One region of the Neorhizobium sp. DAR64860/K0K1 genome, then DNA from elsewhere that is predicted to be linked to it. Evidence: predicted binding sites of a transcription regulator. Region 1 holds the regulator's gene; each other region holds the start of a gene.
The links. Region 1 encodes LexA, which represses DNA repair genes until DNA is damaged. Its sites were predicted from a motif close to TGTTCNNNNTGTGTTCNG; they were not measured.
Positions count from the first base shown of each region.

Region 2: a site for LexA is predicted at 4,378-4,395, ahead of def (peptide deformylase). Genes of this name have one in related genera too.
Region 3: a site for LexA is predicted at 4,378-4,395, ahead of ACQY1J_RS19260 (YifB family Mg chelatase-like AAA ATPase). Genes of this name have one in related genera too.
Region 4: a site for LexA is predicted at 4,818-4,835, ahead of ruvC (crossover junction endodeoxyribonuclease RuvC). Genes of this name have one in related genera too.

Region 1 covers NZ_CP191459.1:1,758,617-1,766,009, forward strand. The annotation lists gene eno (phosphopyruvate hydratase) at 1-545, opposite strand, end outside; gene kdsA (3-deoxy-8-phosphooctulonate synthase) at 674-1,519, opposite strand; gene ACQY1J_RS13135 (VOC family protein) at 1,524-2,399, opposite strand; gene lexA (transcriptional repressor LexA) at 2,592-3,311, shown strand; gene ACQY1J_RS13145 (ComEC/Rec2 family competence protein) at 3,292-5,841, opposite strand; gene gltA (citrate synthase) at 6,135-7,393, shown strand, end outside.
Region 2 covers NZ_CP191459.1:2,955,365-2,962,757, reverse strand. The annotation lists gene dapE (succinyl-diaminopimelate desuccinylase) at 1-804, shown strand, start outside; gene ACQY1J_RS18875 (hypothetical protein) at 788-1,408, shown strand; gene ACQY1J_RS18870 (hypothetical protein) at 1,457-2,053, shown strand; gene truA (tRNA pseudouridine(38-40) synthase TruA) at 2,041-2,805, opposite strand; gene fmt (methionyl-tRNA formyltransferase) at 2,805-3,740, opposite strand; gene def (peptide deformylase) at 3,800-4,315, opposite strand; gene ACQY1J_RS18850 (DNA recombination protein RmuC) at 4,521-5,633, shown strand; gene ACQY1J_RS18845 (ribokinase) at 5,683-6,585, shown strand; gene ACQY1J_RS18840 (EF-hand domain-containing protein) at 6,680-7,393, opposite strand, start outside.
Region 3 covers NZ_CP191459.1:3,034,942-3,042,334, forward strand. The annotation lists gene ACQY1J_RS19245 (IMPACT family protein) at 1-577, shown strand, start outside; gene ACQY1J_RS19250 (peptide chain release factor 3) at 580-2,160, opposite strand; gene dut (dUTP diphosphatase) at 2,251-2,721, shown strand; gene ACQY1J_RS19260 (YifB family Mg chelatase-like AAA ATPase) at 2,755-4,287, opposite strand; gene gshB (glutathione synthase) at 4,461-5,411, opposite strand; gene ACQY1J_RS19270 (YraN family protein) at 5,523-5,894, opposite strand; gene rsmI (16S rRNA (cytidine(1402)-2'-O)-methyltransferase) at 5,904-6,845, opposite strand; gene dnaN (DNA polymerase III subunit beta) at 7,108-7,393, shown strand, end outside.
Region 4 covers NZ_CP191459.1:696,348-703,740, reverse strand. The annotation lists gene ACQY1J_RS07955 (glycosyltransferase) at 1-61, shown strand, start outside; gene ACQY1J_RS07950 (NAD-dependent epimerase/dehydratase family protein) at 58-927, shown strand; gene ACQY1J_RS07945 (hypothetical protein) at 947-1,372, opposite strand; gene ACQY1J_RS07940 (DUF2945 domain-containing protein) at 1,365-1,586, opposite strand; gene ACQY1J_RS07935 (NUDIX hydrolase) at 1,642-2,130, opposite strand; gene ruvB (Holliday junction branch migration DNA helicase RuvB) at 2,162-3,202, opposite strand; gene ruvA (Holliday junction branch migration protein RuvA) at 3,418-4,035, opposite strand; gene ruvC (crossover junction endodeoxyribonuclease RuvC) at 4,217-4,726, opposite strand; gene ACQY1J_RS07915 (hypothetical protein) at 4,945-5,796, shown strand; gene ACQY1J_RS07910 (LLM class flavin-dependent oxidoreductase) at 5,926-6,936, shown strand; gene ACQY1J_RS07905 (YebC/PmpR family DNA-binding transcriptional regulator) at 6,992-7,393, opposite strand, start outside.

The DNA of each region.
Region 1 (7,393 bases):
GCACCCATGCGCACGGCATCCTTCAGCGTCTCAGCGCCGACGGGCATGATCATGAATTCCTGGAAATCGATCGGGTTGTCGGCGTGAGCGCCGCCATTGATGATGTTCATCATCGGGACCGGCAGAAGATGGGCGGAGGCGCCGCCGATATAGCGATAGAGCGGCAGGCCGGACAATTCGGCGGCGGCCTTGGCAACGGCAAGCGAAACGCCGAGAATGGCGTTTGCACCCAGGCGCGATTTGTTCGGGGTGCCGTCGAGCGCGATCAGGGTCTTGTCGATGTGGATCTGGCTTTCGGCATCGAAGCCGCCGATCGCGTCGAAGATCTCGGTGTTGACGGCTTCGACAGCCTTTTCGACGCCCTTGCCACCATAGCGCTTGCCACCATCGCGAAGTTCGACGGCTTCATGCGCGCCCGTGGAGGCGCCCGACGGAACGGCGGCGCGGCCCATCGAGCCGTCTTCCAGATAAACATCCACCTCGACGGTCGGGTTGCCACGGCTGTCCAGAATTTCGCGAGCGATGATGTCGGTAATGGCGGTCAAGGGTCTCTCCTCGGTTGATGTGCGAGCCTGAATTCGCAGGCTCAGCGAACAGGCGTGTCATCGACATTGTGCGATCGTCGATGACACGCGGATTACAATCCAGTCAATTCGGCGGTTTTTCGACGCCGTCAGCCTTTTGCGATGGCGTCGAAGGCCAGCAGCTTTTCCAGAAGCCGCGGCATGTCCTTCAGGTGGACCATATTCGGACCGTCGGACGGTGCGTTGTCAGGGTCTTCGTGGGTCTCGATAAAGACGCCAGCAACGCCGACGGCGACGGCTGCCCGCGCCAGCGTTTCGACAAATTCGCGCTGGCCGCCGGAAGAACCGCCCTGGCCGCCCGGCTGCTGAACGGAATGGGTCGCATCGAAGATGACAGGGCTTCCGAGAGACGCCATGATCGGCAGCGAACGCATGTCGGAGACAAGCGTATTATAGCCGAACGAGGCGCCGCGCTCGCACAGCATCACATTCGGATTGCCGCTTTCGAGGAACTTCGCCTGAACGTTCTTCATGTCCCAGGGCGCCAGGAACTGGCCCTTCTTCACGTTGATGGCGCAACCCGTCTTTGCGGCCGCGACGAGCAAGTCGGTCTGGCGCGACAGGAAGGCGGGGATCTGCAGGATATCGATCGTATTGGCCACGAGGCCGCACTGCTCTTCCGTGTGGATGTCGGTCAGAACCGGAAAGCCGTATTCCTTCTTGAGATCGGCAAAGATTGCCATCGCGTTGTCCAAGCCGATGCCGCGCTTGCCGGAGATCGACGTGCGGTTGGCCTTGTCGAAGGAGGATTTGTAGACGAGGCCGATGCCGAGCTTCTTGCAGAGTTCGACAAGCGTACCCGCGATCATGAAGGCGTGATCACGGCTTTCCATCTGACAGGGACCGGCAATCAGCGAGAGCTTTGCCGTGTTGGAAAAAACGACTTTCGAACTCCCCTCGCCCACGGACACTTCAGAATTGGCGGAGACTGTCATTTCACTATTCCTCGAAACCGAAAACCACACCTTGCCCCGGGGCTGCCGACACGATCACGCGGCCATCCCTGCGGATGAATGCGACGTCATTAGCAGCAAGGGTGATCTCTGTCACGGCGAGATCGGTGGTCTTAAAGATGATCCCGCGCGCAGCGAGGCGCGACGATAACAAGGGCTTCATCGAAGACCGGAACTCGTCGCTGAACGTGTCGTTGGATTGAATGCGGATGCTGGCATTGGCAGCTTCGATCCGCAGACCGTCTTTCCCTTGCTCGGGCTGAGTCTCGAACACGGTTTCGAAAAGCGGCAGAAACTCCAGCGGGTCATCTGCAGAAAAGACGATCTCTCGAAGGCCTGTAACGGCGTTTGCGTGCTCATCAAGACCACCGCGATCTGCCGGTAATGCGGCCATGCGCTGGCAGGAAAACAGCAAGATGTCATCGACCTCGGGGACTGCCGCGAACGCCAGACGGAATGAGACTTCGCTCTCCCCACCATCGGGCAACTGCATCGGGCGGGAGAACTGAAGCATCTCGCCCGCAGACATGTGCCCGTCCACAAAACGGCTATGATCGGCCGATGCATCCTGCGTCCCGACGACCACCGCCGATAGACCTTCCCTTTTCCGCTGGCCGCGAAAGCGGATGTCGCGATCGGTGAACACGTTGCCTCGTTTTGCCGCAAGCGAGGCTTGCCGACGGTTAACAATGGCCAGTGGCTCGAGGTACGAGCCATCCGCGAAGAATATGCAGGCATTGGCTGTGCCGAAAGGGTGAACACCTTCAGGTGCCACAGTAAAGCCGAGAGCGGTCAACCTCCCCCGCGCTGACGCCAGATCTGCAACGGGCAGAACCAAATGATCGACTGACTTGTTACCCACTTACACCCCCAAAGTCTTATTCCGCAGAACATTGGCTATCGCGGGAAACTCGGCAAGTGCTGCGCACGAACTGAATACGTGATCGAACGCTGAAATGAGACTATTCTTGAGCAGAAATTTGGGGCTTGCGGAACACAGATAGAACATATAGCGTCCGTTCTGCATTTGTTTCCAATTCTGAGGGTCCCGTCCATGCTGACACGCAAGCAACAGGAGTTACTTCTGTTCATCCACGAGCGGATGAAAGAATCAGGCGTGCCGCCGTCGTTTGACGAAATGAAGGACGCTCTCGACCTTGCATCGAAGTCCGGCATCCATAGGCTGATCACCGCGCTCGAGGAGCGTGGCTTTATTCGCCGTCTGCCGAACAGAGCACGCGCGCTCGAAGTGATCAAGCTGCCTGACGCCTATGTGGCGAACCTTCATCCGCGACGGGGATTTTCTCCCAGTGTCATCGAGGGAAGCCTCGGCAAAACGCAACCGGTCGTCGCTCAGAAGCCGGCGCCGGTCATGGCGGACAATCCGTTCTCGACAAACATTCCGGTCATGGGTCGAATCGCTGCCGGCGTGCCGATCTCCGCGATCCAGAACAACACCCACGACATCGCCGTTCCGATCGAGATGCTGGGTTCCGGCGATCATTACGCGCTCGAAGTGAAGGGCGATTCGATGATCGATGCCGGCATCCTCGATGGTGATACCGTCATCATCAAGAATGCCAGCACCGCAAGTCCGGGCGATATCATCGTTGCCCTGGTCGATGAGGAAGAAGCGACCCTGAAGCGGTTCCGCCGCAAGGGTGCATCGATCGCGCTGGAAGCGGCGAACCCCGCTTACGAGACCCGCATCTTCCCGCCCGACCGGGTGAAGGTCCAGGGCAAGCTTGTCGGCCTTATTCGCCGCTATCATTAAGAACGCTGTTATCCCGGAGATGCGCAGCAACAGCCTCCGGGATGCCAAAGTCGAATTGTCGCGTTCGCCAGTCATAGAACCGGTGGACGGTCCACGGACGGCTTGAGGTCTGTGCGCTGTCTCGCATCGCCGCCGTAATCTTGATGTCTGGCGCTGTCGCGTTCGGAATAATGGTGATTTCCAGTGCGCCAGTCCGGCGCAACGTCCGCCCGCTGAGAAGCAAGGCGCCGGAGCGGCAAGTATCGAAGCGTGCGCCGGGCGAGACGATGATCCGACCGAAATCGCAGGCAAGATCGGTGTATCGGTTGTCTTCGACAGTGACGATCCGGATGTCCTGAGCAGTCTGCGCCGCGCACAGGATTTTCGGCAGACAGGCAAATCGTCCGGGCGTGAATGCTTGAAGAAAGCCCCTGACATATTCGATTTCCCGGCGCGTCAAATCCGGTCGCGAATGTGGTCTAGGTCGTCTGTCATCACTTTTCGCAAGGCTGGCACCTCGCGCTGGTTCCGAAGAGGCAAGAACCGGCAAGGCGAGCGGTTGTTCTCCGGTCTCAAGCACCAGCGCTCGCCGCCATTGATCGTAGATAAATCCCGGCGGCCGGGTTCGATTGAGGGTGATCTTGTCATCCTGGATCAGTCCCACTGACGCGCCGTCTTCGGATATGACGATATCAGGCCTCGGCGCCGAGCCTGAGCGGACCGCAAAGAGCAAAGCCACCGCCATGAACAGCGCGCCTGTCAGCCTCAGCGGCGTGCGCAGCAGCGTCAGAAGCAGAAAGCCTGCCGTCGCCAGCGGCAGGAAAAGAGGGTTCTGCCGGCCGATGGCAATATCGCCGCCCCATGCGGCAACGATCTCGGCAATGCGAATGACGATCCGCAGCCCCTCGCCCATGATGAACAGAAAGGGAGCATCCAGCCCGAACGGCATCAGCAACATGCCAACAAGCCCTGCCGGCATCACCACGAAGGAAATGATCGGCATGGCCGCGAGATTGGCCGCGAGGCCGTAGGTGGTCAGATGGTGGAAATGCTCGATCGAATAGATCGACGTCGAAGTACTGCCGATCAGCGACGTCACCACGATCCCGGCAATGAAATGGAACGTCGCCGCGACACCCGTTATCCACCGGTTGCTACCTTTTGTATCCTCCTTACCTTTCGCGAAATATCGCGTCCAGAGGGCGAACCCTGCCACCAGTGCCGCGGTTGCCGCAAACGACATCTGGAAACTCGGACCCAAAATCTCCGACGGCGAGATGGCGAGGATGATGATTGCCGAAAGGGCGACGTTGCGAAGGCTGATGGAGGGTCGATCGACGAGCACGGCGACCAGCATCACCGCCATCATGATATAGGCCCGCTCGGCGGAAACCCCGAACCCGGAAATCAGGTAATAGGCGGTCGCCATGACAAGCGCACCGAACGCGGCAAACTTCTTGATCGGATAGGCCTGCGCAAAGCCTGGAAACAGCGACAGGACGGAGCGAACGCCGACGAAGAAGATACCGGCTGCCAGCGCCATGTTGAGGCCTGAGATCGCGACGATATGGGCCAGTCCGGACAGACGAAGCGCCTCGGTCGTCTCACGGGAAATTGCACGGCGCTCGTCGGTCACGATTGCGGCAGCAAAAGCGCCCGCATCCCCCTTGACCGTATCGCGGATGCGATTGCCGATTGCGCTGCGAAGCGCAAAAAGCCCTCGCTGCATGTCCGACCATAACCCGGGTTGGTCATCGATCGCCAGTTGTACGCTAGGCGCGCCGTAAAAGAAGCCAACGGCCCCGATTTGATCGAAGTAGGAGGAGAAGGCGAAATCGTTCAATCCGGGAAGCGCCGGGCCAGAGGGTGGCGACAGACGGGCACGGCCGGAAACGCGCTCTCCGATGTCTGCAGGGTCGTGTTGGCTTCTGGCAAGAACCGAGACGCGCTGTGGCGGTCGTGAAAGCGAGGGCTCAGATGTCTGCTCGATCCTGAGGATATAGCGCCAGCGGCGCTGTGCATCGGCTTCGCGTCGTTCGACAATCCCGCTGATGGTCGTCGTGACGGGCGAATCGAGCACGACCGTCGAACACCGCCAGGTTTCGAGCGCTGCCAGCGCAGAACCGGAGAGAAGCAGGCAGAGTACAAGGTTGGCACGAGACAGTGGATGCGCGCGATACCGTGTCAGCCCTGCGGTCACCATCGAGATCGCAAGCATGGTTGCGAGAATGAATGGCGATGGCGTCCAAGGAAGTGCGAACCAGGTCGCAGCGCCGGCGCCTAGCAAGACAGGCAGGAAGAGGAACACATGACCGTGGGAAAGCTCCTCGCTCAACGACGTGCACAGCCATTTGGAAACGGGCCGGTCTCTGACCACGTATCCCAGGAAAACATCCTCGGAATGATGGTCGTTTCGACCATCATTCCTGACTTCCGCGGGCATTGTCTGCGATGCCGATTCGGGCGTCCAGAGTGCGATTGCGTGGGGTGTCGAAGCAAGCATCATCGGCTTGCTGCTGGCTGCCTCAAAAATCGCTCCGCCATTCGCCATGATGGTTTATCCCGCCGGCTCCGCTGCAGAGACGGTGATTGATAAACGCAACCTGCGCGTTTATATTCTCCTCGTCAACACATTCGCCAAGCTGCGGTTTTCCTTCACGTTACGGCCTCTTACACCATGAGGTTGGGCATCTTTTAAACGTGGCCTGCCTAAATTATTTTCGCGCTGCACAAAATGTCGCAGGAGCGCTTGGCATCACCTTTAGGATCATATAGCTAACTTGCGACGCTTAACTCTTATGGCGCTTTCTGGGCGCCATGCCGCCAACAGGTTGGAGGATCAGAATGACGGAACAAAGCGCAAATCTCGTACTTGGTGATAAGACAGTCGACCTCTCGGTGCGATCGGGCACCATTGGGCCGGATGTTATCGATATCGCAGCCCTGTACAAGCAAACCGGTGCCTTCACCTACGACCCCGGCTTCACGTCGACTGCATCCTGTGAATCCAAGATCACCTATATCGACGGCGACAAGGGTGTTCTCCTGCACCGCGGCTACCCGATCGAGCAGCTTGCTGAACAGGGTGACTTTCTTGAAACCTGCTATCTGCTTCTCTATGGAGAACTGCCGACGGCTGCCCAGAAGAAGGACTTCGATCATCGCGTAACCATGCACACCATGGTCCACGAGCAGATGAGCCGCTTCTTCACCGGCTTCCGCCGCGATGCGCATCCTATGGCCGTCATGTGCGGTTGCGTGGGCGCTCTCTCGGCCTTCTATCACGATTCCACCGACATCACCGATCCGCACCAGCGGATGGTTGCGTCGCTGCGCATGATCGCCAAGATGCCGACGCTCGCCGCCATGGCGTACAAGTACCATATCGGCCAGCCCTTCGTGTATCCGCAGAACGACCTGGATTACGCCTCCAACTTCCTGCGCATGTGCTTTGCCGTGCCGTGCGAAGAATACAAGGTCAACCCGGTCCTGTCGCGCGCCATGGATCGCATCTTCATCTTGCACGCGGATCACGAACAGAACGCGTCGACCTCGACGGTTCGCCTCGCAGGTTCCTCGGGTGCAAACCCGTTCGCCTGTATCGCTGCCGGCATTGCCTGCCTCTGGGGCCCCGCTCACGGCGGCGCCAACGAAGCAGCGCTCAACATGCTGACCGAGATCGGGACCGTCGACAAGATCCCGGAATACATCGCCCGTGCCAAGGACAAGAACGATCCGTTCCGTCTGATGGGCTTTGGTCACCGCGTCTACAAGAACTACGATCCGCGCGCCAAGATCATGCAGAAGACCACGCATGAAGTGCTGGCGGAACTCGGTCACAAGGACGATCCGCTTCTGCAGGTCGCCATGGAACTCGAGAAGATTGCTCTGACGGACCCCTACTTCATCGAAAAGAAGCTGTACCCGAACATCGACTTCTATTCGGGCATCACCTTGAAGGCGATGGGCTTCCCCACGACGATGTTCACCGTTCTGTTCGCGCTTGCGCGTACCGTCGGCTGGATCGCCCAGTGGGCCGAAATGATCGAAGATCCGCAGCAGCGTATCGGTCGTCCGCGCCAGCTCTATACCGGCGAAGCGCA
Region 2 (7,393 bases), 1.2 Mb from region 1:
ATCTCCTTCCTCATCACCGGCGACGAGGAAGGCCCGGCCGTCAACGGTACCGAGAAACTGCTGAAATGGGCAGCCGACAAGGGCGAGCGCTGGGATGCCTGCCTGGTCGGCGAACCGACCAATCCGGATGTGCTTGGCGACATGATCAAGATCGGCCGCCGCGGCTCCGTCTCCGGCAAGGTTACGGTCCATGGCGTTCAGGGCCACGCTGCCTATCCGCATCTTGCGGACAACGCCGTGCGCGGGCTGCTACCCCTGGCGCATGCCCTGATGCACCCGCGATTCGACGAAGGCACACCGGAATTCCCGGCCTCCAACCTCGAAGTCACCACGGTCGATATCGGTAACCCGGCCACCAATGTCGTGCCTGCCAAGGCGAGTTTTGCCTTCAACATCCGCTTCAACGACACCTGGACGGCCGAAACCGTTCAGGCCGAGATCCTGCGCCGTCTCGATGCGGCCGCAGGCGACCAGACGCTGCGTCCCGGTCGCGACAAGGTCCGTTACGAGATCGTCTGGGCCGAGCGACCGAGCCACGTCTTTTTGACCCGCAACAACGCGTTGATCAGTTCGCTCTCCGGCGCCGTCGAGGCCGTGACGGGCAGGGTGCCGGCGCTGTCGACCACCGGCGGCACATCCGATGCGCGTTTCATCAAGGATTACTGCCCGGTCGTGGAGTTCGGCCTCGTCGGCCAGACCATGCACATGGTGGATGAGCGTGTCGCGATCGCCGACCTCGAAACACTGACGCAGATCTACGGAACCTTCCTCTCCCGCTGGTTCGGCGATGCTGCCGTTTCATGACGTCAGGCACCACTTAAGTGGCCTCTGGCTTCTGATCCGCGGCGATGCGCGCGGCCTCAGCGCCTTCGACATTTCCGACCAAGGCGTTGCCCGGTCCTTCCTTGCGATCCTGTGGTGCCTACCCGCGATCGTCGCGGGATGGATGTTCAAGCGTGCCGAATATGCGCAGGCGCATCCCCGCGGCGGTGACGGTGTCCTCGCATTCGCCGGAAAGATGTTTCTGGTGGAGATCGCGCAGTGGATCGTTCCGGTTCTCGCCATCTGCCTCGTCGCTGTCGCCTTCGGACTGCGACCGCTGCTGCGCACGCTGATCGTGACGCGCAACTGGTTCACGGTGCCACTGGTCTATGCGTCTTACGTGACGGCATTTCCGGTCAGCCTTGCGCTGGGCAGCCTGTTCGGTGCGGGCCTCGTTTACCGATATGGATTGCTTGCCGTCATGCTCGCCGTTCTCGTCGGTGCAGTTCTTCTCTACTGGCGGCTCCTGACGACGGTTGTCGGCGGTTCCCCATGGTTGCGGGCTTCGCTGCTCGGGTTCACCGTGTTGACCGAACTGGTCGTCGTGTCCTGGCTGGAGACAAGCCTTGGAGTGACGGTCGCATGATTGCCCACCGCGGACATTCTTCCCGCATTCCCAATCCAAGAGGTGCCGATGCCCAGCTACGCTGAAGTCCGGTTTTACGTGTCCGGCATCTGGCTGCTGATCAAGGGCGATGAGCAAGGGTTCAAACAGCTCGATCTTACCGATCGCGGCCTGCTGCGCTCCTTCTGGGCCTTTGTCTGGTGCCTGCCGGCGATGTTCGTCACCTGGGCCTGGTGGCGGATGATGTTTCTGCAGGCAATGCCGCCGGGCACGAAGACCGGTGGCCTGTTCTTCTTCCGGCTCGGCATGCTGGAGGCGATCGACTGGATCCTGCCGCTCATTCTGGTGGGCATCGTCTGCGCGCTGTTCGGGCTCGGCCAGAAATTCCCGACGATGGTGATCGTGGTCAACTGGCTGTCCGTGCCGTTTGCCTACGCCTATGCGGTTCTGGCGGCAGCCTTCATCCTGCCTGTGGGCATGACCGGGTTTCTGGCGCTCCTGCATCTGTCGCTGCTGGTTGCAGTCGTCGTCGCGCTGACGCGGGTGATGCGCATGCTTTGCGGCCCGCAGCCGCTGCTGGTGACGGCACTGGTGATGGTGCTGATCGTGCCGGACATGCTTCTGTCCGAGATGCTGCAGCGGTTTCTCGGCGTCTACCCTTCCTGACGGTCGTCGGGATAATCCACCTTCATGAAATAGAGGCCATCCGGCGGTGCCACAGGACCGCAGCGCTTGCGGTCGCGCGCCTCGAGCGCTGCCCGAACGTCTTCAGGCGTGACATTGCCTTGTCCGGCGATCTTCAGCGTACCCGCAAACGAGCGGATCTGGTTGTGCAGAAAGCTCTGGGCCGAGGCGCGGATCTCGATCAGATCGCCTGAGCGCGTCACGTCCAGCCGATCGAGCGTCCGGACCGGGCTTTTCGCCTGGCAGTGGGTGGAGCGGAAGGTGGTAAAATCGTGATGCCCGACCAGCATCTGGGCTGCGGCATGCATCGCCTCGTGGTCGAGAGGTTTTGACACCCACCACGCCCGGTTCGCCTCGAGCGCCAAGGGAGAAGGGCGGTTGAGGATGCGGTAGAGGTAATGCCGCTTGGTGGCCGAGAACCGCGCATCGAAGGTCTCGTCGACGAGGCTGACATCGATGACCGAAACCTTTTCCGATGCCGTCATCAGATAGGCGTTGACGGCGTTGCGCAGCTTGTACGGCACCCACTCGCGGGAAAGATCCGTATGAACCGTCTGGCCCCAGGCATGTACGCCTGAATCGGTGCGCCCTGCGCCACGGACCGATACGGTCTCGCCGGTCAGCTTCAGGATCGCTTTCTGCAGCGCGGCCTGCACCGAATGACCGTTGTCCTGCATCTGCCAGCCCACATAGGACGTGCCGTCATATTCGACGATCATCTTGTAACGCGGCATCAGGCCACCCGCATTCCGGCCGTGATCGCCGTGCCACGCAGGAAATCGGCCGCATCCAGCGCCTTGCCGCCGGCCTTCTGCAGCCGCGTCAGGCAAACGGTGCCATCACCGCAGGCGATCGTCAGGTGGTCGTCCAGCACCGTGCCGGCGTCTCCCTGCCCGGAGCCCATTGCGGACGAGAGAACCTTGATCCGTTCCGGCTTTCCGTTGATCTCGGCCTCGAACCAGGCGCCCGGAAACGGAGAGAGCCCGCGGATATGGTTGTGAACGTCGCGCGCCGGTCTCGAGAAATCGATGCGAGTTTCGACCTTGTCGATCTTCGACGCGTAGAGCACGCCGTCAGCAGACTGCGGTGTCAGCGGCAGGTCGCCGGCTTCGAGCTTCTCCATCGCCTCGACCATGGCGCGGGCGCCCGTCAGCATCAGCCGGTCATGCAACTCGCCTGCGGTCATGGCCTCGCCGATCTCGACTTCCCGGGTAAGCGCGACCGGGCCGGTATCGAGGCCCTTTTCCATCTGCATCACCATCATGCCGGTCTTTGCATCGCCAGCCATGATGGCGCGCTGGATCGGGGCAGCTCCGCGCCAGCGCGGCAGCAGCGAAGCATGGCCGTTGTAGCAGCCGAGCCGCGTGCCTGTGAGGATCGCCTCAGGCAGAAGCAGGCCATAGGCGACGACGACGGCGACATCTGCCTTGAAGGACCTGAAGGTCTCGCGGTCTTCCTCGCTTTTGAAATTGAGCGGTGTCAGCACCGGAATGCCGAGCAGTTCCGCCGCCTGATGCACTGGCGACTTGACGAGATCGAGCCCGCGGCGCCCGCCGGGACGCGGCGGCTGGCTATAGACCGCGACGATCTCGTGACCGGCCTGCTTCAAGTTCTGCAGTGTCGGCACGGAAAATTCCGGTGTGCCCATGAAGATGATGCGAAGAGACATGGACCTTTTCGCGCCCGCAAGGAACGCGCCTTCAAACCGAGAGTGCCTGCAAGCGATCGCTAGACCGCCTTTGCCTTGGCAGCCTTGGTGAACCTCTTGACCACCATTTCGCGCTTCAGCCGCGATATATGGTCGATGAACAGCACGCCGTCCAGATGGTCGATCTCGTGCTGAAGGCAGGTGGCGAGCAGGCCATCGGCCTCGATCACGTGTTCCTTGCCGTCGCGACCGATATGCTTGACCGTCACGGAGGCCGGGCGCTCCACCTCGGCATAGTATTCCGGGATGGAAAGGCAGCCTTCCTCATACACCGATCGCTCGTCCGATGAGCGGATAATCTCCGGATTGATCACGACGATCGGGTTCTTCTCGTCTTCCTCGCGCGACACGTCGACCACGAGAATGCGGCGGGCAACGCCGATCTGGATCCCGGCAAGGCCGATGCCCGGAGCGTCGTACATGGTTTCCAGCATGTCGTCCGCGAGCTTCAAAAGTGCGTCGTCCACCCGTTCGAAAGGCTTGGACACCTGACGCAGGAGCGGATCTGGGAGAATGATAAGCGGCTTGATCGTCATGGCGATCCCATAACCTATCTTTTTCGCCGATGGAACAGCCCCGGATCGCCGTTTTCGATCAATGTTCCCGTTTTGATCTTTCCAATCCGCGGTTTTCTGCTAGCTTGCCGCCATGAATGACCTGTTCACCGAGATTTCCCGTTTTCTGGAGAGCCAGCACCCACTGGTGCTGATGGCTGCTTCGTGCATCTTCGGCATGCTTCTCATGTTGTTTCTCATGCGCCTTTCCGGAGGGAATAGCCGTCAGGCGGAAGACGCAGAGGCCCGTATGGGCGAACTGATGCGGATGCAGGGGGAAATGCAGGGCAGGCTTTCGGCGATGGGCGAAACGCTCGCGGCACGTCAGGTCGAACTCAGCCAGGTCGTCGGCCAGCGGCTTGATGGCATGACCCACCGGATCGGCGCAACCATCACCGAGCAGACCAGATCCACCCATGACAACCTGCGCCAGTTGCAGGAGCGCCTGGCCGTCATCGATGCTGCGCAGAACAACATTCAGAGCCTTGCCAAGGATGTCGTCGGATTGCAGGCGATCCTCTCCAACAAGCAGACGCGCGGCGCCTTCGGTCAGGGTCGGATGGAAGCGATCGTTTCCGACGGCCTGCCGATGGGTGCCTTCGAATTCCAGAAGACCCTGTCGAACGGGTCGAGACCGGATTGCGTGATCCGCATGCCGAACGGCTTGCCACCTTTGGTCATCGACGCGAAATTTCCGCTGGAGGCATGGAATGCCTTTCGCGAATCGGCTGCACCCGAAGCGCGACGGGCCGCATCCCAGCAATTCCGTCGCGACATGGAAGTCCACATCCGTGATGTCTCGGAGAAATACCTGATCGCCGGAGAAACGCAGGACACCGCTTTTCTGTTCGTGCCGTCCGAATCGATCTTTGCCGAGATCCACGAGCATTTCGAGAGCGTGATCCAGAAGGCGCAGCGCGCGAGGATCGTCATCGTCTCGCCGTCGCTGCTGATGCTGTCGATCCAGGTCATCCAGGCCGTGCTGAAAGACCAGCGCATGCGCGAACAGGCGCATCTGATCCAGGGCGAGGTGGCCTTGCTGATGGAGGATCTCGGTCGCCTCGACGAGCGGACCCGCAAGCTGCAATCGCATTTTTTCGCAGCCCAGAAGGATGTCGAACAGATCGTGACGTCAACAGAGAAGCTCGGCCGGCGCGGCGCACGGATCGAAGCGCTCGAACTGGAAGCACCAGTGGCCGCCCCGATACCCCACGCTGGACCAACCCCCGCAGTTCCGGCATCCGGCGCAGTCGAGAGCCGCACCGGTTCGCTGCGCTTGAGGGTAGTTGACGAGGACTGATCCTCTCGGGCAGTGTCAGCCCGCATTTCACAAAACAGACAGGCACAGCATGATTACCGTCTTCGGCTCCATCAACATGGATCTCATCGCAACGACGGAGCGGTTGCCGGGGCCGGGCGAAACGGTTGTGGGGTCAACCTTTGCGACGGCCTCCGGCGGCAAGGGTGCGAACCAGGCACTGGCCGCCCGCCGCTCAGGCAGCGACGTGCGCATGGTCGGCGCTGTCGGAAACGACGGTTTTGCAGACCCGGCGCTGGCTTTGCTCCAGGCATCCGGAACCGATCTTTCAGCAGTCACGACGACGAGTACCTCGACCGGCACAGCGCTGATCCTGGTGGGCGATGACAGCGGCGAGAACATGATCGCCGTCGTGCCCGGTGCCAATGGCACGATCGGCGAGGCGCAGGCGCAGGGCGCGGTGGAGGCCATGTCTCCATCCGACACGTTGATGCTGCAGCTCGAGATCCCGCCGGCAGCCGTCGAGGCCGCACTCCGTGCAGCAAAGGCGAAGGGCATCCGGACGATGATCAACACTGCGCCGCTGACGGCCGATGCGGTTCGACTATCCGGCCTCGCCGATATCGTCGTCGCCAACGAGACCGAATTCGACCTTCTCGCAGGTTGCACGATCAGCGACGCCCAAGCGCGCGAAGAAGTTTTGCGCCGCCTTCACAGTGAGACCGGCCAGACGTTCGTGGTCACGCTCGGTAGCGAAGGTGTCGTTGCCATGCTTGATGGTGAAATCCTGTCGGCCAAGGGCCTGAAGATCGAGCCTGTGGACACGGTGGGCGCCGGCGATACGTTCTGCGGCTATCTGGCTGCAAGTCTCGATCAGGGGATAGGCTTTGCAGATGCCTTGCGGCGCGCAGCCGTTGCGGGCTCGCTCGCATGCCTTCAGAGAGGCGCTCAGCCGTCTATCCCTGAGGTATCGGCCGTTGAGGCGCGGCTCTGACACGTTTCTGACAGTTGATACGACTGGACCCGCCTCCCGGAAGGGAAGGCGGGTCCATCAGACGACTACCGGTCTAGTTCAGGGGGGCGTAGAACTAGAGGGGGCGGTCCGGCAGGTCGTCGATCGTGATCTGTCCGTCCTTGTTCGTGTCCATGCGGGCGAACAGCTTTTCGGTGGCAGCAGCGGCTTCTTCCTTGCTGATCTTGCGATCGCGGTTCTCGTCGATCATGCGGAACATGCCGGGGCCCATCATACCGTCGCCAGGTCCACCCCTCGGACCGCGATCGCGGCGAGCTTCCCGGCGCTCATGCCGGTCGTGGTGGCGGTCACGGGCCTGTTCGCGGTCGGCACGTGGTCCGTCAGCCTTAGGGCCCTCAGCCTTAGGGCCTTCACCCTCGGGTCCTTCTGCCATCGGGCCGTCTGCATCCGGGCCTTCGTCCTCAGCCTCTTCAGGCGTCGGCGGCGGGTTGTTCTTGCGGAACTCGGCCATCTTGTTGTCACGGAAATCAACCATTTCACCGCGGGTTATGGACCCGTCCTTGTTGAGGTCGATCTCGGCGAAAAGCGCTTCCTGGCGAGCGGTCAGCTCTTCCTTGGAAATCTTGCCGTCCTTGTTCGTATCCGCCTGCTTGAGAAGGCGAACGAACATTACATCCTGCATCATCGCAGCGCGTGGACCGCCATGCGGGCCGCCGTCAGGGCCTCCGCGCCGACCTTCATGGTGGCGTGGTCCGTCAGGGCCTGGTGCAGCGAAGGCGGGGATGGCTGCGCCAGCGATAAGAGCAGCGCTCAGGCTTGCCAAAACTAT
Region 3 (7,393 bases), 1.3 Mb from region 1:
GCTAGAACAGCCGGCCACATTCGAGCAGGTCATCAAGAAAAGCCGTTTTCTGGCGATCGCGCTGCCCGTCGCGAGCGAGGGGGAAGCGAAAGACGCCATTGCTGGGCATAGCGTTGCCGATGCCACTCACAACTGCTGGGCCTGGCGGATTGGATCAGCCTATCGCTTTTCCGATGACGGCGAGCCGAGCGGGACGGCGGGCAAGCCGATCCTTGCCGCCATGGACGGCCAGTCGCTGGACAAGGCTGTCGTCATCGTGACCCGCTGGTTTGGCGGCATTCTGCTCGGTAGCGGTGGTCTGGTGCGCGCCTATGGCGGCACGGCTGCCGCCTGCCTGAGAGCGGGCCCGCTCATCGAATTCAAGCCTTCGGTGCAGGGTGCCGTCAGCATCGAGTTTTCCGACCTCGCAAGAACGAAGGCCAGGCTGCAGTCGATCGAGGATGTGAAGATCACCGAGGAAGCGTTCACAGAGACAGGTGCCGAGCTGCGAATCCAGATACCGGAAGCCGAGCAGGACGTCATTTCAAGGCTGATCTCCGACCTCACCAGCGGCAGGTCGGAGCTATCGCTCGATTGAAATCACGCCGCCTTGGCGACGTGATATTCCTTGATGGCGACCATCTTGATCGCCGGGAAGCGTTCGGACTCGTAGCGCAGCGAAAACGAGTCCTGCGCCAGGAAAACCGGATCGCCGTCGAGATCGCGGGCGATATCGCCGCGCTTGACGGTGAGAAACTTCTCAAGCTCCGCCGGCTGATCCGACGAGATCCAGCGGCATACCGAGAAGCGGGACATTTCGAACGAGACCGGCAGCGTATATTCCCCCAACAGCCGCTCTTTGAGAACGTCGAGCTGCAGCGCGCCGACGACGCCGACGATGGCGGGCGAACCGTCTTCCGGCGAAAACAGCTGCACGACGCCCTCTTCCGCCATCTGCTGCAGGGCTTCCTTCAGCTTCTTCGCCTTCATCGCATCTTCCAGACGGACGCGGCGAAGGATTTCCGGCGAGAAGTTCGGGACGCCCTGGAAGACGAGATTTTCGCCTTCCGTCAGCGTGTCGCCGATACGAAGCGTGCCGTGGTTGGGGATGCCGACGACATCACCGGCAAAGGCGGTATCGGCGATGTGACGCTGAGAGGCGAAGAAGAACTGCGGCGCCGTGAGGCCCATCTGCTTGCCGGTGCGGGCAAGCCTTGCCTTCATGCCACGCTCCAGCTTGCCTGAGCAGATGCGCGCAAAGGCGATACGGTCGCGGTGGTTCGGATCCATGTTGGCCTGGATCTTGAAGACGAAGGCCGTCATCTTGTCTTCGCTTGCATGCACGGTGCGGATATCGGCGACCTGGTCACGCGGCGGCGGAGCAAAATCGGCCAGTGCCGTGATCAGATCCCGGACGCCGAGATTGCGCAGCGCCGAGCCGAAGAAGACCGGCGTCAGGTGACCCTCGAGAAAGGCCTTTCTGTCAAACGGGCGGCAGGCTTCCCGCGCCAGTTCGACTTCCTCGACGAAGGCCGCGCGTTCGTTTTCCGGCAGGCGGTCGGCGACGGCCTGCGGTCCGTTGACCGAGATCGCGTCCTCGCTGTCTGGACCACGCACCCGGTTATCGGCCAGGTGGTAGGTTCCGCAGAAGCTCTTGGAACGACCGATCGGCCAGGTGATGGGGGCCGTATCCAGCGCCAGCTTTTCCTCGACCTCGTCGAGAACCTCGAAAATGTCGCGGCTTTCGCGGTCCATCTTGTTGATGAAGGTGATGATCGGAATGTCGCGCATGCGGCAGACTTCAAACAGCTTCAGCGTCCGCGGCTCGATGCCCTTGGCGGCATCGATGACCATGATCGCCGCATCCACAGCCGTCAGCGTGCGATAGGTATCGTCCGCGAAGTCTTCGTGGCCGGGCGTATCGAGAATGTTGAAGACCTTGTCGGCATATTCGAACGTCATCACCGACGTCACGACCGAGATGCCGCGTTCGCGTTCGATCTTCATCCAGTCGGACCGCGTCTGGATGCGATCCTTCTTGGCCTTGACCTCACCGGCGAGCTGGATGGCGCCCCCGAACAGAAGCAGCTTTTCCGTCAGCGTTGTCTTGCCCGCGTCCGGATGCGCAATAATCGCGAATGTGCGGCGGCGGGAGACCGCCTCTGCAATGGTTTCGGCCATCTTTTATATCCTGTGAATTGCCGCGGTATCTAGCGACTAAAGCCCGCCATTGCAATTGACCTGCCGCGCTGCGGCGCAAAGTAATGAGCAATGACCATTCAAGCCCCCTCCTCACCCGCCCTCAATGTCCTGCGTCTGCCGCACGGGCAGAACCTGGATCTGCCCGCCTACGAGACATCAGGTGCTGCCGGCATGGACCTGCGCGCCGCCGTGACCGATGGCGAGCCGTTGACGATCGCACCCGGCAAGCGCGCCCTTGTGCCGACCGGCCTCGTGTTCGAGATCCCCTCCGGGTTCGAGGTCCAGATCCGCCCGCGTTCGGGGCTGGCGTTTAAGAACGGCATCACCTGCCTCAACACGCCCGGCACGATCGACAGCGATTACCGGGGCGAAGTGAAGGTTTTGCTGATCAATCTGGGCGACGAGGATTTCGTCATTACCCGCGGCATGCGGATTGCGCAGATGGTAGTCGCGCCCGTGACCCAGGCGCAGATCGTCGAAGTGACCGAGGCAAGTTCGACGGCACGCGGCGCCGGCGGGTTCGGATCCACCGGCGTCTGAAGTTCGTCAGAACCCCGTGACGTCTAAGGTCAATCATGCGGATACGGTGGGCCGCTCCCCGGCCATCCGATACGAGATCGCCTCGGCGAGGTGAATTCTGCCGATACCGTCCTTCTCGTCGAGATCGGCCAGCGTCCGCGCCACCCGCAAGACCCGATGATAGCCGCGGGCGGAGAATTTGAGCTTTTCTGCCGCGTCGCGCAACAATTGCAGCCCGCCCGGATCGAGCTCGGCGAATTTCTCGATCATGGCGGTGGAACACCGCGCGTTGGTGAGAACCGTGTACTGGCCCTCGCCTTCAAAACGCTCTCTCTGCCTGTCGCGAGCGGCCGCCACCCGCCTTGCCACACCGGCACTCTGCTCTGCTGGCGCCGGGCGGATTAGATCGCTTGCCGAGACAGCAGGCACATCGATACGGATATCGATGCGGTCCATGAGCGGGCCGGAGATACGCGCCTGATAATCCGAAGCGCAGCGCGGACCTCGGGCGCAGCTATGCCCCGGTTGGCCCGCCATACCGCAGCGGCACGGGTTCATCGCAGCGACAAGCTGGATGCTGGCCGGATAGGAGACCCGGTGGTTGGCCCGGGCGATGACGCATTCGCCAGTCTCCAGCGGCTGGCGAAGCGCATCGAGAACCTGGGGCGAGAATTCCGGAAACTCGTCGAGAAAGAGGATGCCGTGATGCGCGAGTGAGGCTTCTCCGGGCCTCGCGCGCAGACCGCCGCCGACCAGTGCCGCCATCGTGGCGGAATGGTGAGGCATGCGATAGGGCCGCCGATCCGACAGCTTTCCGCCCGAAAGCTGGCCGGCGATGGAGTGGATCATCGAGACTTCGAGCAGTTCGGTGGCCGATAGCGGCGGCAATATCGATGGAAGCCGGGCGGCGAGCATCGATTTTCCCGAACCGGGCGGACCGACCATCAAGAGGTTATGGCCGCCGGCAGCCGCGACTTCGAGCGCGCGTTTGGCGCTTTCCTGGCCCTTGATATCGACAAGGTCAGGCAGATTGGCGGGCGGTGCGCGCACGGCCGGTTGAGGGCGCGACATGACCTGCGTGCCGCGGAAATGGTTGGCAAGCGCGATCAGGCTGCGGGGGGCCAAGATATCGACGCCGGGGCCTGCCCAGGCCGCTTCCGCGCCACTCTCTGCCGGGCAGATCAGCCCCTTTCCGATTGCGTTGGCGCTGATGGCTGCCGGAAGCGCACCGGCGACGGCTGCAAGCGTTCCATCGAGATTCAATTCGCCGATCACGACATAATCGGCGAGCATATCGGCGGGCACGGCACCGAGCGCCGCCATCAGGCCCAATGCGATCGCGAGGTCGAAATGGCTGCCTTCCTTGGGCAGGTCCGCCGGGGCGAGATTGACCGTGACCTTCTTGGGCGGCATGGCGAGGCCGGAGGCGTGCAAGGCTGCCTGCACCCGCTCGCGGCTTTCGGCCACTGCCTTGTCCGGCAGCCCGACGATATGCATGCCGAGCTTGCCAGGGCCGATCATGACCTGCACATCGACCGGAATGCCTTCAATGCCCTGAAATGCTACCGTTCTGATACGCGCGACCATTCCGACCCGCCCACATGCGCAAGCTAAGGTGGGGATATTCCCGCCTACCGTGCTACAGGTTGAAAGCTTGCACGATTGCTGGCGAATTTCAAGAACAGGCAGTGAACAATTTCGCGCATGAGACGAAGACAGCGTGCATCAGGTTGCATAACGAGAACAGATGTGAACGGTTATCAGTTCTGCTTGGCGTCGATTGCATCCCACATGAGGCTCGCGACGTCAGCACCGCCGAACTTCTTCACTTCGCGGATGCCCGTCGGAGATGTGACGTTGATCTCGGTCATGTAATCGCCGATCACGTCGATGCCGACAAAGATGAAGCCGCGCTCGCGCAGAGCCGGCCCGATACGGGCGCAGATTTCCTTTTCGCGCGGCGTGATATCGGTCGCCTCGGCACGGCCGCCGACATGCATGTTGGAGCGGCTGTCGGTTTCCGAGGGCACGCGGTTGATCGCGCCGACCGGTTCGCCGTCAACGAGAAGAATGCGTTTGTCGCCCTTGCGCACTGCCGGAAGGTAGGCCTGCGCGATATAGGGTTCGCCGCGATACATCTGGCCGAACATTTCCAGAAGCGAGGTAAAGTTGCGATCATCGCGGGCGGAATGAAACACGCCGGCACCGCCATTGCCGTAAAGCGGCTTCAGGATGATGTCGCCGAGCTCATGGCGGAACTTGGCGATCTCCGCCGGGTCGCGGGAGATCAGTGTCGGCGGCATCAGGTCGGCGAACTCGGTAACGAAGATCTTTTCCGGCGAGTTGCGCACCCAGGCCGGGTCATTGACCACGAGCGTCTTCGGATGGATGCGCTCCAGAAGATGGGTGGATGTAATGTAGCCCATGTCGAAGGGCGGATCCTGGCGAAGCTGCACGACATCCATCGTCGACAGATCGGTCGGCTGCTTTTCCCCAAGGGTAAAGTGATCGCCCTTGATGTCGCGCACCTGCAGCGGCTCGAGAGCTGCAAAGATGCGTCCGTCGCGCATCGTCAGGCGGTCGGGCGTATAGTGGAACAGCTCGTAACCGCGCGATTGCGCTTCGAGCGCCATGGCGAATGTGGAATCGCCGGCAATGTTGATGCCGGAAATGTGGTCCATCTGAAATGCGACCTTGCGAATTTTCGCCATGACTTCAGCCCCCTAGGATTGGCCCGCCTGATGTAGGACGACGAACCCCGAAAGGCAACCTTGGCCCGGATAATCAGCAGGACCGACGATGGGGCCTGCGCTGCCAGAGGCCTAGAACGCATCCTGGAAATGGCGCGGAAACCTTCCCGGCAGGACGGCGATGATGTCGTATCGCTGCGATAACCCGGATACGTCCTTGCGTTTCTGCAGCCAGAGATCGCTCGCGGCCCGGATCCGTTTCTGAGATGCGAAGGAGACGGCGTCGAGCGCCTGCATCTCGGATCGTCTAGCCTTCACCTCGACAAAGACCACGAGATCGCGCTTGCGGGCGATGAGATCGATCTCGCCCAGTTTCGTGCGGTGGCGAAGGGCGAGGATGCGATAGCCTTTCAGCAGGAGATAGGCAGCAGCGACATATTCCGAGACATGGCCGCGGCGCTCTGCCTTGCGACGTCTGGCGCCGATCTCATCCCGTTGTGCCATCGCGATCCATCAGGTCCCGTTCTTCATGGCGATCAGGCGCTGATAGAGATCCTTGCGCGGCAGGCCGGTGATCCTTGCCGCTTCAGTCGCAGCCTTTGCGGTCGGATGCGTTTTGGAAAGGTCCTGCAGGATGGCATCGACCTCCACCTCGCCCGGCGCCTCTTCAGGTGCTGGAGGTTCGATCAGAAGGACGATCTCGCCCTTGACGTTGTGGCCGTCACCGTAATGGGCGGCAAGCTCGGCCAGCGTGCCCCGGCGAAACTCCTCGTAGGTCTTGGTGAGTTCCCGGCAGACGCAGGCAAGCCGGCTGCCGCCGAGCACATCGGCTGCAGAAACGAGCGTGTGGGCAATGCGATGGGGAGATTCAAACAGGATCAGCGTTGCCGGGATCTTTGAAAGTTCCGCAAGCCGGTCGCGGCGGGCTTTATCCTTGGAAGACAGAAAACCGACGAACAGGAAAGCATCCGACGGCATGCCGGAACCGACGAGGGCCGCAAGCGGGGCAGATGCGCCGGGGATGGGCACGACACGATAACCCGCATCGATCGCCATCTGGCCGAGCCGATAGCCGGGATCCGACACCAGCGGCGTGCCCGCATCGGAAACCAGCGCCACGGACTTGCCGGCTTCGAGTGCCGCAATCAGCTTCGGCCCGGCCTCGTTGGCATTGTGCTCATGATAGGAATAGGGGCGATTGACGATGCCGTAGCGATCGAGGAGCACGCGGGTGACCCTTGTGTCCTCGCAGGCGAGCACATCGGCGCCGGACAGGGTTTCGAGCGCGCGCAGCGTGATATCGCCGAGATTGCCGATCGGGGTTGCGACGAGATAGAGCGCCGGCTCGATGGGGCGGGAAGCGATAAACGTGTTGCCGACGCGATAGCCGCGCTGTCCCTTGACGGGTTCGGCGGCGATTTCGGTGGATTGCTCTGAAGATTGGTCGAGGGTCATCGCCTGTTATGGTCGAGGCCGCAGGCTTCGGCAAGCAGAGGCCGGCGATGTTTTGCGCGTCCGGTTTCGCCGCGTTGCGTTTTCTGTGTGCAAGTGCGGTATGAACAAGCAATTCAAATGGCGCAGGGTCCGTTCTGCTCTTGCTTTCGCATCCGAATGTCTGCCATTTTGCCCGTCCACATGTTCCGGCTGCGCAATGGCCGGCAGAGAATATCAGGTGGTCCGCCAAGCCGGATCGCCACGGTCGAAAGCGATAGTGTCCATGCGTATTACTCTTGAGCGCTCCAATCTCTTGAAGTCGCTGAATCACGTGCACCGCGTCGTGGAACGGCGCAACACGATTCCGATCCTGTCCAACATCCTGCTGCGCGCGTCCGACGCGAGCCTGGACATGAAGGCGACGGACCTTGATCTGGAAGTGACGGAATCGACACCGGCCATGGTGGAACAGGCCGGCGCCACGACCGTGCCGGCGCATCTGCTTTATGAAATCGTCCGCAAGCTGCCGGACGGATCTGAAGTGCTGCTTGCCACCAGCGCCGACGGCG
Region 4 (7,393 bases), 1.1 Mb from region 1:
CTTCTACGAAGGCCGCTCACCTGACATATCCGCACTGCCCAATCCGGCGCGCCTCCCATGAAGGTTCTCGTCTCGGGCGGGACCGGGCTTGTGGGCCGCTATGTCGTAGAGGCGCTGCTGGGCGCCGGCTATCAGGTTATTGTCGGCGGCCGGACACAACCGAAACCCGACCTGTTCTCAAAACCCGTCGAATTCGTCCCCCTCTCGCTCGATCCCGATCTCGACCAGATTGATGCCTTCACCGGTGCCGATTTCTTCGTCCACGCCGCCTTTGACCATGTCCCCGGCAAATATCGCGGCGGCGAAGGCGACGATCCCAAGCGGTTTGCCCGCATGAACCTCAATGGCACGATGAAACTGTTCGAGACTGCCAAACGAGCCGGTCTCCGCCGCGCCGTCCTCATCTCCAGCCGCGCTGTCTATGACGGCCTGCCTGACGGGTTGCCGCTGATCGAAGACACGGATCTGTCACCGACAAGTCTCTACGGCGAAATCAAGCATAAAGGCGAATTGGCAGTCGCCGGGCTTTGCGACGCGCACTTTTCGACCGCAAGCCTGCGGTTGACCGGTGTCTACGGACATCTGAGACCCAACAAATGGGATCAGATGTTTGAAACCTACCGTTCCGGCGGCGTCATTGAACCGCGTGCGGGAACGGAAGTAAACGGCAGCGATGTCGGCTCCGCCGTTCGTCTGATGCTGGAAGCCGAAGCCTCCAGGATCGCCGGCGAAAGTTTCAACGTGTCAGACATACTCACCGATCGAAGCGAAATCCTCAGTCACGTCGACAATGGCCGCCGCTTGCCCGAGAAGGCTGATCTGTCGCGAGTGCGCGTCATGCCGACGGCAAAGATCGAGGCGCTTGGCTGGAGGGGCGGTGGCAAACCGTTGCTTGCACAAACAATCCGCCGCCTCGCCTCCTCCTGATCTTATCCCCGCTACGATCCTAGTGGGACGAGGTGCGTTGCGTCTTGGCCTCTTGCTTCGTCTTGTCGATCTGCTTCATGTGCTCTTCGGCCCATTTCTGGCCGGCGTCGCCGCCCCACAAAAGCCAGGCAATGTAACCAGCAGATGGGTTGCCGTCGTCGCCGAAATTGTCGGAGCGCTTGTCGACATTGTGACGCTTGAAGTAGCTTACCATCCGCTTCACCGTCTGTTCCGACAGATGCTTGCGATGCTGAAGATCGCGAGCGCGTGCTATCCCGACCGTCGTGCCGCCACGGCGATATTCGGCGCGCAGCTTCAAGCCCTTCTCGGCCGCAGCCGCAACGTCGGCTGGCGGCTTGTGGTCAAGCTGCGATGGTTTGGACGGGCTGCGCGCGCGAGTCTTAGACTGCTCGTGCTGATGGTCGTGCGAAGATCTTTCAGCCATCGGTCTTCTTCAGCTCCGATTGGCTTTTCAAAACCTTGTCGCCGTCTTCCTGCTTGACGAGGAAGGCGGGCTTGTCGGCATCTGCCTTGCGCTTGATCGTCTTGCCCTTGATCTTGCGCTCGACATCCTTGGTGAACTTCTCGGCGACCTTACCTTCGGCCTTCGACTTTCCCCATTTCCATTCGACTTCGTTTCCGACGCTGATCTTCTGCATGGATCATCTCCTTCTACTCCTGAAAAAACTCAAGCGAGCAAAGGATGTTCCAACATCAGTCTTTCAGATCGAGATCGCCATCGCGCCAGACCACGTGTTTCGGGCTCGTGGGCAGATCTTCGATTTCGTCGGCGATGAAATACGGTGGGATATCCAGCGCCTTCAGCGAATCTCTCGTCGCCTTCACCCACTTGAACTCGAGTTCGTGCGTGTCGACGATCCGGTGGACGATATCGGTCGGATGAAACGGAAAGCTCTCCGGCAGCTCCATCAGGTAGTAGAAGCCGAGTTCGTGCCAGTCGCGGTCTTCGTAGCGGAAGAAGTTCTCGACCGCCCACAGCAGCCGTCCGACCTTCACCTCGACCCCGAGTTCCTCGACCATCTCGCGTTTCAGGGTTTCCTCGGAGGTTTCGCCCACTTCCGCGCGTCCGCCGGGAAAGGTCCAGAACGTCTCATGCACGGCGCGGTGCACCAGCACATGGCCATCGCGGAAACCAAGCCCCGCGATGCGCATCTGAAAAATGCGCTTCGGCTTGAACTTCATCCGGATGCGCAAATCCTGGGGTTCGTCGCTTTTACTCATCGTCGAAACTGATCCTGAACTGGGCCGCGTCCATATCCTTGGGCGGCTGCAGGCCGAGATGCTTCCAGGCGACTGCCGTCAGCACCCTGCCCCGCGGCGTGCGCTGGATAAAGCCCTGCTGGATCATGTAGGGCTCGATAATGTCCTCGATCGCGTCGCGCGGCTCCGAAAGTCCCGCCGCGATCGTCTCGATACCCACGGGCCCGCCGCCGAAGTTGACGGCGATCATGTTGAGATAGCGCTTGTCGAGCTGGTCGAAACCGGCGTGGTCGACATTGAGGCGGATCAGCGCCTCGTCGGCGATCTCCTTGGTCACGGCTTCCGCACGCGCCACTTCGGCAAAATCGCGGACACGGCGCAACAGCCGTCCGGCGATACGCGGCGTGCCACGGGCGCGCCGTGCGATCTCGCGCGCGCCGCCATCGGTCATCGGCAGGTTCATCAGGCGCGCACCACGCCGGACGATACCTTCCAGTTCCTCGACCGTGTAGAACGACAAGCGCACGGGAATGCCGAACCGGTCGCGCAGCGGCGTCGTCAACAGCCCGATACGGGTGGTGGCAGCAACCAGCGTGAATTTCGACAGGTCGATCTTCACCGACCGTGCCGATGGCCCTTCGCCGATGATCAGATCGAGCTGAAAATCTTCCATCGCTGGATAGAGGATTTCCTCGACCGCCGGGTTGAGACGGTGGATTTCATCGATGAACAGCACGTCTCGGTCTTCGAGATTGGTCAGAAGCGCCGCCAGATCGCCGGCCTTTGCAATCACAGGACCGGAGGTCGAGCGGAAATTGACGCCCAGTTCCTTGGCCATGATCTGCGCAAGCGTGGTCTTGCCGAGACCCGGCGGGCCGACGAACAGCACGTGATCCAGGGCCTCGCCCCGGTTCTTGGCGGCCTCGATGAAGATCTTGAGGTTGGCGCGAGCCTCTGCCTGCCCGGTAAACTCGTCGAGCGACTGCGGGCGCAGCGCCGTATCGAAATCTTCGCCCCGTTTTTCCGGCGAGATGAGGCGGTTTTCGTCGGTCATGCAAGAATTTCCATCTCGGGCGCGCAGGATGCGGCCTTTGTGTCTGATGTCATGGAGCAGTGGCACCGGCCATGTGGAGCAGCAACTCTCGCCACGTCGCGATCCTTGATCGCTATCGTGATCTGACCTTCAAGAGCCATGGTCGTGAACGCACCCAATCTGTTACTTCCCGTAATCGTCTGGCCCGATCGATATCCCAGTGCTTACCCCGGATATCACGACCTCGCCAGTTCCTTCAGACCCAGCCGGATCAGCTTGGCGCTGTCGGCATCCTCACCGGCTGCCTTCAAAGCTGCGGCGACGGCATTGGCCGCCTGGTCTCGGGAATAGCCAAGATTGGTGAGCGCCGAGACCGCATCGCTGACGGGCGCAGACGCCACGCCCTCGCCCAGTTCCTGCTTGAAGCCGATATTTGCGGATGCCTCGCCGGCAAAGGCGGGCGCCTTGTTCTTGAGTTCGGTGACAATGCGGACGGCGACCTTGGGGCCGACGCCGGGTGCCCGCGAAACTGCGGTCTTGTCCTGCAGCGCAATCGCATTGGCCAGTTCGCCCGGTGTCAGCGTTGAAAGCAAGGCCAGCGCCACCTTGGCGCCGACGCCCTGCACGCTCTGCAGGAGGTTGAACCACTCGCGCTCCAGTGCCGACAGGAAGCCGAACAGTTTCAACTGGTCCTCGCGCACATAGGTCTCGATAAACAGCACTGCCGCTTCGCCCACATTGAGGCGGGCCAGCGTGCGGGCCGAACAGAAGGCTTCGTAGCAGACGCCGTGCACGTCAACGAGCGCGTAGTCCTCGCCGATCTCGTCGATAGTGCCTTTGAGCTTGCCGATCATGTTTTAGGTCCGCCGCTGAGGATGAAGGAGAATGGGTTCCGGAAATCATGATGCCGAGCATCGGGAAACAGGCACGATAGCGCGCTGCATCGCGCGTCAGAAGCCGATGCGAGCGTACGGCCTCTGCCGAAATACCTACTGAGGGCGGCAGAACAAGTCAAGAACAGAGGAGGCTGATGCTTCAGCCGGCCAAAGCTTGGCGCATGCGGTTTGCAACGCGGTTATGGGCGTGGCAGATGGCGATCGCCAGCGCGTCGGCGGCATCGTTACCCTTGAACTCCGCCTTCGGCATCAGGATCTTCACCATCATGTGGATCTGCTGCTTCTCGCCATGGCCAACGCCGATGACCGCTTTCTTGACCGCGTTTGGCGCATATTCGGAAACAGGCAACCCGGCACGCGCCGGCACCAGCATCACGACGCCACGCGCCTGACCAAGCTTCAACGTCGCCACCGCATCCTTGTTGACGAACGTCTGCTCGACCGCCGCCTCGTCTGGCGTGTAGGTATGCACAACTTCGGCCAGACCATCGTGCAGCTGGCAGAGGCGCGAGGCAAGGTCGATGTCACCGTCGGACACGACCGTCCCCGATGCCACAAAGCGCAACGAGTTTCCCAGTGTCTCGATAACACCCCACCCTGTGCGGCGAAGCCCCGGATCGATGCCGATGATGCGAATCGGTTTTGTCATGGCAACTGTTGTGTCACGCCGGGAATCCTGCGCCAAGGCCGAAACGCGGAGTGACTCTGCAGGCCAACATGCGGACCGAAGCCGTCGGAAGCGTTCATATTTTGTTAACCATAACCGCATCGTTTTGGGCAGAAGTGGTGATCCAACCGCAACAACCTTTTCCTAATGGCGTTGGTTCGTCACAAAGGGTTTCTTAAGAATCACGAGGAGGCGCCCGAATGATACGGGACTATGATCGGAATGAGACCGAGCTGCGCGATCTTCGCAGAACCGCCGACATCCTGGACGGCGGTCTGCGCCGCTTTGCAAGCGGTGATATCCGCACCACACTTGATGAACCCATGCCCCTGCGTTTCGAGGGCATGCGCCGCGATTTCAATCGTGGACTCGCAACAATCGACCGGACCATCGGCACCGTCGTTTCGAGTGTCGAGACGATGCGGGCCGACACCGAAGCCATGGCCGCCATCCTGCGCAGCCAGGCTCAGGCCCGCCAGGATCAGGCAGACAGGATTACCCGCGCGAAGTCAAAGACCAGCGCGCATGAGAGAAGCGCCAAGCAGCGTCAGGCAATCACCCGTCATGTCGGCACGATCGCCCACAACACCAAGCTCGACATGCGCCGACCGCGCGAAGCGGTTGCTGCCGCGTTGAAGCTGATCGAGACGATGGAACTGTCGGCCGGCACGTCCAGTGCTACAGGCATGAGCGCAATCCGCGCCAAGACCGAAGAGATCGAGCGCGAACTGCGTGCGATCGGCCTTTACGTCGATGCATTGGCCCAAAATGTCGAGGAACTGACCGAATCCGCCGATAATCAGGCGGCCGAGGCCGAGGCTATCCGTGGCGAACTCGACGAAATGGCCAAGGCAAAGGATGCCCAGGCCCCCGAAATCCTGACCACGCCGCTTGTTCTCGACAGCCTGAACCGCAGCATCGGCGAGATCGATCGCGCTGCCGCACGCTACTCCGACGTGACCATTTTGCCGGCGCCGCCAGTCTTTCCGCCTGAAGGATCGCCCCCGTCGTCGGGAGGTCGCAAGCCCTTCCTGCGCCTGATCAAGACCTGAGGCAGCGACCTCACTGTCGGACCTCCACCGACCCCGCCTAGCGACTTTCATCGCCGGCGGGGTCGTATTTGCAAGACCGGCTGCCTAGATAGGGAGAACACGTTTTCCTATCCATTTCAGGATATGCCGATGATCCCGTTTTCCATTCTCGACCTTTCGCTGATCGGCGAAGGGTATTCCGTCAGCCAGGCTCTCGACCAGTCCCGCAGGCTTGCGATCAAGGCCGAACAGCATGGCTATAACCGCCTCTGGCTTGCCGAACACCATGGCATGCCGGGCATTGCCAGCGCGGCCACCGCGCTCGTCATCGCCCATGTCGGCGCCGCGACCAAAACCATCCGGGTTGGCTCCGGCGGCATCATGCTGCCAAACCACTCTCCTCTTGTGATTGCCGAACAGTTCGGCACGCTAGAAGCGCTGCTCCCCGGCCGTGTCGATCTCGGCCTCGGCCGAGCGCCCGGAACCGACATGCGCACGGCAAATGCGCTGAGACGCAATCTCGATGCGGGCGCAGAAAACTTCCCGCAGGATATCGTCGAGCTCAAGCATCTGCTTGGAACGCCCGTCCCGAACCAGGCAATCCTTGCCGTGCCGGGAACCGAGGCGAATGTGCCGATCTGGCTGCTCGGCTCCTCGACCTACAGCGCCCACGTGGCGGCCGCTTTGGGTCTCCCCTACGCGTTTGCCTCGCATTTTGCGCCAGATATGCTGCTCGACGCGATCGCCATCTACCGCGATCGCTTCCAGCCCTCGGCGGATCTCGACAAACCGTATGTGATGGCCGGTGTCATGGGTGTGGCAGCAGATACGGATGAGGAAGCAAACAGGCTCTTCACCTCGTCGCAGCAGCAGTTTGTCAACCTGCGCAAGAACGTCCGCGGCCTTTTCCCGAAACCGCTCGATACGATGGACGGTTTCTGGACGCCGATGGAGAAGATGAATGTGGAGCACACGTTGCGCTACGCAGCGGTCGGCTCGCCACGAACCATCGAACGCAAGCTCGGTGAGTTCCTGGCCGAAACCCAGGCCGACGAGCTCATCATCTCGATGCCGATCCACGATATCGACAAGCGTCTCCGCTCGGTGGAATTGTTTTCGCAGCTGTCGCTGATGGATAGCCAGCTGCAGCGAGCTGCGTAAACGAATTCGGGCCGGTCTCAACGACCGGCCCGCTTCATTTCAGGACTAGAGGCGATCAGGCCGACAGCTTGGCCATGACCTCATCCGAGACTTCGAAGTTCGAATAGACGTTCTGCACGTCGTCGTCGTCTTCGAGATTGCCGATCAGCTTCATCAGCGACAGCGCACGTTCCTCGTCGACTTCGATCGTGTTCTGCGGCTTCCAGATCGACTTGACGGTCTCGGCACCACCGAGCGTGGCGTCGAGCGCCTTTGAGACTTCACCGAGCGCCTCAAACCCGCAGATGATCGTGTGGCCTTCCTCGTCGGAAATCACATCGTCGGCACCCGCTTCGATCGCAGCCTCCATGACCGTATCCGCATCTCCGACCGACGCCTTGTAGGTGATCTCGCCGACATGGTCGAAGGAGAAGGACACCGAACCGGTTTCGCCAAGAGCGCCGCCGGCCTTGGTAAA